Regions from separate parts of the Sulfitobacter sp. S223 genome, predicted to be linked through region 2. Evidence: riboswitches for the same ligand, from Rfam matches in the RefSeq annotation. Region 2 holds a riboswitch; the other holds the start of a gene.

The links. Region 2 has a riboswitch for glycine ahead of K3757_RS13540 (D-amino acid dehydrogenase). Riboswitches for the same ligand answer to the same signal wherever they lie in the genome.
Region 1: it holds a riboswitch for glycine, as region 2 does, so the genes downstream of both, gcvT (glycine cleavage system aminomethyltransferase GcvT) here and K3757_RS13540 (D-amino acid dehydrogenase) in region 2, are expected to answer to the same signal.

Annotation. Positions count from the first base shown of each region.
Region 1 is NZ_CP083560.1:2,414,411-2,418,620, forward strand. It holds partial or broken gene K3757_RS11535 (IS3 family transposase) at 1-126, opposite strand, end outside; gene K3757_RS11540 (hypothetical protein) at 360-908, opposite strand; gene K3757_RS11545 (Crp/Fnr family transcriptional regulator) at 987-1,556, shown strand; glycine riboswitch at 1,916-2,001, shown strand; gene gcvT (glycine cleavage system aminomethyltransferase GcvT) at 2,168-3,289, shown strand; gene gcvH (glycine cleavage system protein GcvH) at 3,307-3,666, shown strand; gene gcvP (aminomethyl-transferring glycine dehydrogenase) at 3,682-4,210, shown strand, end outside.
Region 2 is NZ_CP083560.1:2,829,399-2,833,608, reverse strand. It holds RNA gene rnpB (RNase P RNA component class A) at 1-252, shown strand, start outside; gene K3757_RS13540 (D-amino acid dehydrogenase) at 316-1,563, opposite strand; glycine riboswitch at 1,598-1,685, opposite strand; gene rpmG (50S ribosomal protein L33) at 1,867-2,034, shown strand; gene K3757_RS13530 (DUF1272 domain-containing protein) at 2,158-2,466, opposite strand; gene K3757_RS13525 (Bax inhibitor-1/YccA family protein) at 2,532-3,308, opposite strand; gene K3757_RS13520 (DUF1127 domain-containing protein) at 3,417-3,635, opposite strand; gene K3757_RS13515 (LysR family transcriptional regulator) at 3,756-4,210, shown strand, end outside.

The DNA of each region.
Region 1 (4,210 bases), 410 kb from region 2:
TCCAAAGCCCTCAGCCGCTTCGCGTCGGACGGCTCCATGCCGCCAACATACGTCAGCGGTCTTCTCACCAGCTTCCTGTTCTTCGATCATCGCTATTATCTGTTCGTCCGTAAGTCGTGCCTTCATTTGTCCGTCCTTTTGTCAGGCCAACTCTAAATAAATTTGTGGGGGTTTTAGGAGCTCAGGCCACAGGGAAAGTCGGCAATGCGGACTGCTGCAGCATCGTGTTCGGGTACTGGAGGTCGGCTTTGGGCCGGAAGTTTCAGCTTCCTATAAATCGACACAAGGGGCGGATTGCGGACCTTTTGTTACGCTTTGCATAGAGGTCCGTTATGCGGGCGAAAGCTGCCGTTGCGCGACTAAAGACGAAGGTCGGCTTTCGGCATGCGCATCCAGATAACTCCTACGAGAAGTACCAATAAAACAGCTATTGTCGTGAGAGCGGATTTAGCAATTGTAGCTGTACTGGTGGCATATACCAGTGGAGCTAAAACGTCTGGCCAACACCAAATCATGGCTAAAATACCAAGGTTCTCAATATAATCGAATAGAGCACTGCCAACCGAAAAGACTATGCCAAAGCGGACAAGTTTTCCGTTTGGCATTCGTTCTGCAAACAAGCAGAGCGTGGCGATCAAAGTCAGTGCGAGCATCGCCGGATAAAGTATATCCAGAGGTAGCTGATGACTGAGATAATAATTACGCCCTTCCACACTTAACGCTTTAAGAAGCGTCGCGGCCTCTGTGGGGCCATAGCCAAAAGGGCGCATGTCGAAAGGGATGTGCCCTGAGACTGCTTCGATGTGGGCGAGTGTGACGTTGATCATCAGCAGATAAACTGACGCGCCTATCAATCCAGAGACAGCTGCGAGCATTCCGATATGCTTTGACTGAAATCTATTTGTCATTTTGTAATCTCCTTGAACTGTGCAACACATGCCCTCATGCGCAGCCACCCGCATTATCATTTGATAAGGCACACAAAGATGGATTTACGGACGTTTCTGACGCAATCACCTGACCTGTCAGATATTGCTTGCGCGGACGAATTTGCTTCGCATTGGAAACCAAAGCGCTTGAAAAAAGGGGCACACCTTGCTCGGCAAGAACAACCCGAAACAGATGAATTCATTCTTTTGGAAGGGTGCTTGGCCAGCAGTATTTGTGACAAGGACGGCAAAGAAGTTTGCGTCGGGTTTTACGTGGGCCCCTGTGTTGTTACACCAAACATCGCGCGAACGCGGGACGGTATGTCGCTCGTGTCGATCGCGGCCCCGACCGATGCCTCACTTGCAAGGATCGACGGCAATCTGCTTTCAAATATGATGATCTCATCTGAGCCCGTCCGAAATTGGGCGAATGGTGTTCTGCAGCAAGAGCTAAGCCGGAAGGTGGATCGAGAGTGGTGCCTCGCCGCTTTGGGAGGGGCTGAGCGGCTCATTTGGTTTCGCCAAGCATTCCCGGGCTACGAAGACATCTTCACCCATGCTTTGATTGCATCCTTCTTAGGGATCACTCCGGTCACCATGAGCCGGTTGCGTGCGATTAACAGCTAGGAAGCGGACCCTCGCTGCGCTTTGCAGAGAGGTCCGCTATGCGGACGAAGTGAGCTTTCGCTGCCGCTGCACCAATGACTGCTTTCCGCTCAAGGTGGACCTCCGGTGATGGTGCGCGATGCTGCAACGCGGTCCGCCATGCCCAATCTTCGCTGTAAGCGGAAAAGACCAGAATCGATCCAGCAGCATCGATACGAATGCTGGGAACCTCGGGCATATCCCTACTGCCAAGCTGGTATTCTAATGGCGACCCTCAAAGCTAGGAAGAAAACAATCTTAGGCAGCATTAAGGATCATGTTTGAGCGGGCGCGGTGACAAACTTCTTGCCAGCACGGTCTAAAACCGACTACATGCACGCAGATCGACGTCGGGAGAACCAGATCAACTGGTGCCGAAGGAGCAACCGCCCCGGAAACTCTCAGGCAACCGGACCGACGCCGATACCAAGACTCTGGAGAGAGGCACGTTAATTTGTGTCCGCCGAAGGGATAGCAATCTCAGGCACATGGACAGAGGGGGCATCACGCGTGAAAGCTTAAGCTTTTGCGTCAAAGTGGTGCCGCAGGATGTTTCATTGTCTGAACGGCCCGTCATAGATAGAGGCCATTTGATGTCTGACCTTTTTCATACGCCGTTGCATGACCTGCACCTCGCACTCGGCGCCAAAATGGTGCCTTTTGCGGGCTACGCCATGCCTGTTCAATACCCGATGGGCGTCATGCAGGAACACCTGCAAACCCGCAGCAAAGCAGGGCTTTTTGACGTCAGTCACATGGGGCAAGTGATCATCACTGGCGCAGATTACCAGGCAGTGGCAACCGCGTTGGAGAGTTTGATACCAATTGATATCCTTGGGCTTGATCAAGATCGTCAGCGCTACGGTTTCTTCACCAATGACGCCGGCGGAATTTTAGATGATTTGATGCTGGCAAATCGTGGTGACCATATTTTTATGGTCGTGAACGCAGGCTGCAAGGCCGATGACATTGCCCATATGAAAGCCAACCTAAACGGTGTCTCAGTCACCGAAATCACCGATCGCGCACTGCTCGCGCTGCAAGGACCCGCTGCCGAAGCGGTCCTGTCTGCGCTGAATCCAAAAGCCTCAAGCATGCGGTTCATGGATGTGGCTACCCTGTCGCTTGCGGGTGCCGAATGCTGGGTGTCGCGGTCAGGATATACGGGCGAAGACGGCTATGAAATATCAGTGCCCGCCGCGCAGGCAATTGCGCTGGCACAAGAGCTACTGGCCCACCCAGATGTCGCACCGATTGGTCTTGGCGCACGCGATAGCTTGCGTCTGGAAGGCGGGCTTTGTCTTTACGGACATGATATCGACGCTGAAACGACGCCGATCCAAGCCTCACTTAATTGGGCGATCCAAAAGGTGCGGCGCAATGGTGGCGACCGTATGGGAGGGTTCCCCGGCGCGGATGTTATCTTGGCTGAACTGAAGCATGGTGCTGCTACAAAACGGGTGGGCCTATTGCCCGAGGGGCGCGCGCCAATGCGTGAAGGTGTGCCGCTTTTTGCACAAGCTGATGACGAAACAGCAATTGGAAAGATCACATCAGGCGGCTTTGGACCCACAGTCGAAGCGCCCATTGCTATGGGCTATCTGCCCGCAGAGCATGCTATCGAGGGCGCCAAAGTCTATGGTGAACTTCGCGGCAAACGCTTGCCGCTGACCCTAACGTCGCTTCCTTTCACACCCGCTAATTTCAAACGATAAACTGACGGAGAACAGATATGAAATTCACTGAAGAGCACGAATGGCTACGCCCCGAAGGCGACATTGTCGTGGTGGGCATTACTGAACACGCAACAACCCAATTGGGCGATATCGTGTTCGTTGAACTGCCCGAAGTCGGCACCGTTGTCACCAAAGACGAAGAGGTCGTCGTAATCGAAAGCGTCAAAGCAGCCTCCGACATCACAGCCCCGATTGACGGCGAAATCGTCGAGGTGAACACCGCCCTTGCCGACAATCCCGGACTGGCAAATGAAGACGCGGTTGGTGCTGGCTGGTTCTTCAAAATCAAACCTTCTGATCCGTCACAGTTGGACAGCTTGATGGACGAAGCCGCCTATAACTCCCTGATCGCTTAATTTTCGGAGCCTGCCATGACCTTCACCCCCACCGACTATCTGCCCTATGACTTCGCCAACCGGCGCCACATCGGACCGTCGCCCGCCGAAATGTCGGAGATGCTGAAAGTTGTGGGGGCTGACGATCTGAATGCGCTCATCTCTGACACACTTCCCACCAAAATCCGGCAGGCCAAGCCGCTAGATTTTGGCAAACCGATGTCAGAGCGTGAGTTACTGCATCACATGAAGGTCACAGCGTCTAAGAACAAGGTCCTGACCTCGTTGATTGGGCAAGGCTATCATGGCACGGTCACGCCGCCTGCAATCCAGCGGAATATCTTCGAAAACCCCGCTTGGTACACGGCCTATACCCCCTACCAGCCTGAGATTTCGCAGGGTCGGCTTGAGGCGCTATTGAATTTCCAAACCATGGTTTCTGACCTGACCGGATTAGAGATTGCAAACGCCTCTTTGCTTGATGAGGCGACGGCATGTGCCGAGGCGATGACCATGGCGCAGCGGGTTGCCAAAACGAAGGTTAATGGGTTCTTCATCGACGAAA
Region 2 (4,210 bases):
TAAGGGTGAAACGGTGGGGTAAGAGCCCACCGCGCGGCTGGCAACAGCGGCGGCATGGCAAGCCCCACCGGGAGCAACGCCAAATAGGGACCGCGTGCTTCTGTGTCTTCGGGCATGGCGGCGGAGCTTCTTTCGCTCCAGCAGGTCCGGGTTGGCGGCTGTAGCTGTGTCGGTAACGGCATGGTCAGAGGAATGGTCATCCATGAGGGGCAACCCTCGGGACAGAATCCGGCTTATAGGCCTTTCGCGCATTTTCATAACTTAACCTGCGGATACAGCGTGTCGTGCTGCACCCGCAGGGGTGGTTTGGGCAGTTTAGGCGATGGCCAGTTCCGAGACGATCTCGGCGGTGGCGGCAGACAGGGTCCATCCCAAATGCCCATGGCCTGTGTTGTAGAAGACCGCAGGGTTGCGCCCCTGTCCAACACGGGGCAGCACATTCGGCATCATAGGCCGCAGGCCCGCCCAGGATTGGAAGCTTTCGGTACTCATTTCGGGGAAATGCGTGTGGCACCAATCCAGCATCGGTGCCACGCGGTTCCAGACGATGTCTTTGTTATACCCGTTGAATTCAGCCGTACCCGCAACGCGGAACCGCGACTTACCCAAGCGGCTGGTGACGATCTTGGCGTTGTCATCAAGCAAGCTGACGGTGGGGGCAGCGGTTTGCGCGGCCTCATCTTCCAGATTGATCGTCAAAGAATAACCTTTGACCGGATAGATATTCAGCCGATCGCCCAGATGCGCGGCAAAGCTCCGCGACTTCACCCCTGAACAGATCACGACCTTGTCGTAGATCTCGGTCAGGACACCGCCTTTTTTCTCGTGCTTTCCCTGAGCGGGCTGGCTGGAGATGGCGATCTTGCCCTGTGCGGCGTCGACCTTGGTCACGAAGGTGGACATGCGCAGCGTCACGCCGCGTTTGGCACATCCTTTGGCCAGTGCACTGGTGAATTTGTGAATGTCGCCGGTGAAATCGCTCTCGGTAAAAAAGCCGCCGTAAATATCGCCCTTAAGCGCAGGCTCAATCTGTTCGATTTCTGCGGGAGTTACGGCGTGCCGCTCCAACCCGCCTTCGGCCAATAGGGTGGTGACCTTGGCTGCGGTGTCGAATTCGCCCTTGCTGCCATAGAAATGCAGGATGCCGCGTTCCTCGCGGTCAAAGTCGATGCCTTCGTCTTCGGAGATGGTGCGTAGATGCGCGCGCGCTTCTAGCGCCCATTTAACAGTCTGGATGGTGTTCTCGCGGTATTTGGGAATCGCCCCGACGAATTCGGCCAGCCATGAATACTTGTGCCACGACGGCTTCGGGTTCAGCAGCAAAGGTGCACCGGACTTAAACATCCACTTCATACCTTTGAGAACTGTCGGGACAGAATTCCATACCTCGGCGTTAGAGGCCGACAGCTGGCCGCCGTTGGCATAGCTGGTCTCCATCGCTGGGTAGGGGTTTGCCTCGAAGAGGGTGACCTGAGCGCCCTTGCGGGCAAGCATGTAGGCCGTGGTCACACCGGTAATTCCGGCGCCAATCACGGCGATTTTCGGGGAGGACTGTGTTGTCATAGCGCACCTTTTGTGCCGCCGCACGGGCGGGCAAAGTGCCCCCTCTGTCATTGGCCTGAGAGTTTCCGGGGCGGTTGCTTCTTCGGCGCTACGGTTTCCCGCAGCTCTCCCGTCAGGGGTGACGTAGCACTATTAGAACGGTTGCGGCAACATTCATGATGCGAAGAGTGGTAAATTTTGCTGCCCATGCACGGAACATGTGCAATACGGGGTTGACTCGGCCCGTGGCGAAGGTAGAAGCCGAGGCTCAGAGATTACGCGCGCGCGCCGCATTGGGCGTGCCGCTGCACAGGAGAAGATAAAATGGCTAAGCCAACCACGATCAAGATCCGTCTGAACTCGTCCGCGGGCACAGGCCACTTCTACGTTACAAAAAAGAACGCACGCACCATGACCGAAAAAATGGTCATCAAGAAATATGACCCCGTTGCGCGCAAGCACGTTGAATACAAAGAAGGCAAGATCAAGTAAGATCGCCTGACTTTGACGCTTATAAAGCCGCGCAGTTTTGCGCGGCTTTTTGCGTTTTAGGGCTGAAGGAATGCGGAGCGGCTTAACTGGCCTCAGGGGGTGCTCAGCAGGCCGCAGAAGCTTTCAGCGATCTTGTGGCGGGATGTCGCGCCGCTTTGCCACGAATGCAGTGATGTCGGCAGTGGTCCACTTCAGTTTACGCCGTTTGGTACTCGCCGGATTGTGGCGCAGGCCGGTGCCATCGCGGTGGGCCTTTCGGGGCCGGATGGGGCGAGGGACAAAGCCGCCTCCGCAATTCGGACAGACGTTGTGCAGAACCTGTTCAACGCAGCCCACACAGAAGGTGCATTCATAGCTGCAAATCCGGGCCTCAGCGCTGTCTGGTGGCAGGTCGCGGTCACACATTTCGCAATTGGGTCTCAGCTCAAGCATCATACTCTCCAAACAAAAAGGCCGCCCCCGAAGGAGCGGCCTGAATAGTGTCGTTGTGGACCTGCTTATTCACGGTTGCCCATGAGTTGAAGCAGGAACATGAACATGTTGATGAAGTTCAGGTAGAGGTTCAGCGCGCCCATGATCGCGGCCTTACCCAGCCATTCGCTGTCACCGTGCTGTGCGTGTGCAACATATTCGGTCTTGATGCGCTGCGTGTCATAGGCTGTGAGGCCCGCAAAGATCAGCACACCGATTGCAGAGATAGCAAAGGTCAATGCAGGGTTCGGGAAGAAGATGCTGACGATCGACGCAACGATCAGGCCGATTACACCCATGATCAGGAAACTACCCCAAGCGGAGATGTCTTTTTTCGTGGTGTAGCCCCAGAGTGACAGACCCGCAAAAGCGATAGCTGTTACAAGGAAAACCTGAATGATCGAGAAGCCGGTGTAGACAAGGAAGATCGAGCTGATCGACACACCCATCACCAGTGCAAATGCGTAGAATACCAGCTGCGCGGTCGCTGCTGACATCCGGTTGATCCCTGCGCTAAAGCCAAAGATGAACGCAAGCGGGGCGAACATGACAACCCATTTCAACGGGGATGCATAAAGCGCCTGACCAAGACCTGTCAGATACTGACCTTCGCGCAGTGCCATCGTGGCGCCGGCTGGATCGGATGTAACCGCCAAGCCCGAAATCGCCCAAGCGGCGGCGAATGTGATCAACATGCCTACGGACATTGTGCCGTAGACTTTGCTCATGTGTGCGCGCAGGCCCTCATCAATCGCGGCTGTGCGGCTTCCGGCACGCGTCCGGATTGTATTCACGTCTGCCATGTAAAACTCCCTAAAAGCTGTCCCGCACAAGATTACCGCGGGGTTACCCGTAATATCGTGTGCTGGCCGCCGCTTTTCAAGGTTTTTTGCTCAGGTTTTGCAACTTGGTTAGCATCTCCAGGAGGATGGGGCGTCCCAGATAGGTTTTGCGGCCTCCGCGCGGGCCTGAGAACGACTTAGCCCTATGTCCTGCAATTGGTTTTCGCAAAGCGCACCCAATGCTCTTCGGCTCCGCCAGAGCGCCAGAAGATTAAGCAGGGAAAGCCGCGTGCGCGGGCGCGTGACGGATGAAGGACGAAAGAAGGCAGAAGGAATGGAAATACGCATGGGATGCTCCAGTATCTGTGATGTGTTTGGTGTGTTTCATTTCGGTGCTTGATATATGGAGCAGGGCGATGCATCATTAAAACGAATGTTTTTGATGTAGCTCATTTGAATTGGTGATGTATGCGCAATCTTGATCTGGCAACCTTGCGGTCTCTCGTCGCTGTCGCGGATGCGGGCGGTGTCACGCGCGCGGCTGGCTTTTTGCATCTGACGCAATCGGCGGTATCAATGCAGCTCAAGCGGCTAGAGGAGTTGTTGGACGTAGAGTTGCTGGACCGCAGCGGCCGCACCATCGCGTTCACCGCCAGCGGGGACCAGCTATTGGGGTATGCGCGCCGGATGGTTGCTATGAACGACGAGGCGGTGCTGCGACTTACGGCGCAGGAATTTGCAGGCACGCTGAGATTGGGTGTGCCGCATGACATCGTTTATCCGGCAATTCCACAGGTGCTTAAACAATTTAACAGCGTCTATCCCGCGATCAGGATCGTTCTGGAATCTTGCCACACCCACACGCTCAAAGAAATGTTCGCAAAGGGAGAATGTGATGTCATTCTTACCACCGAGACATCCTT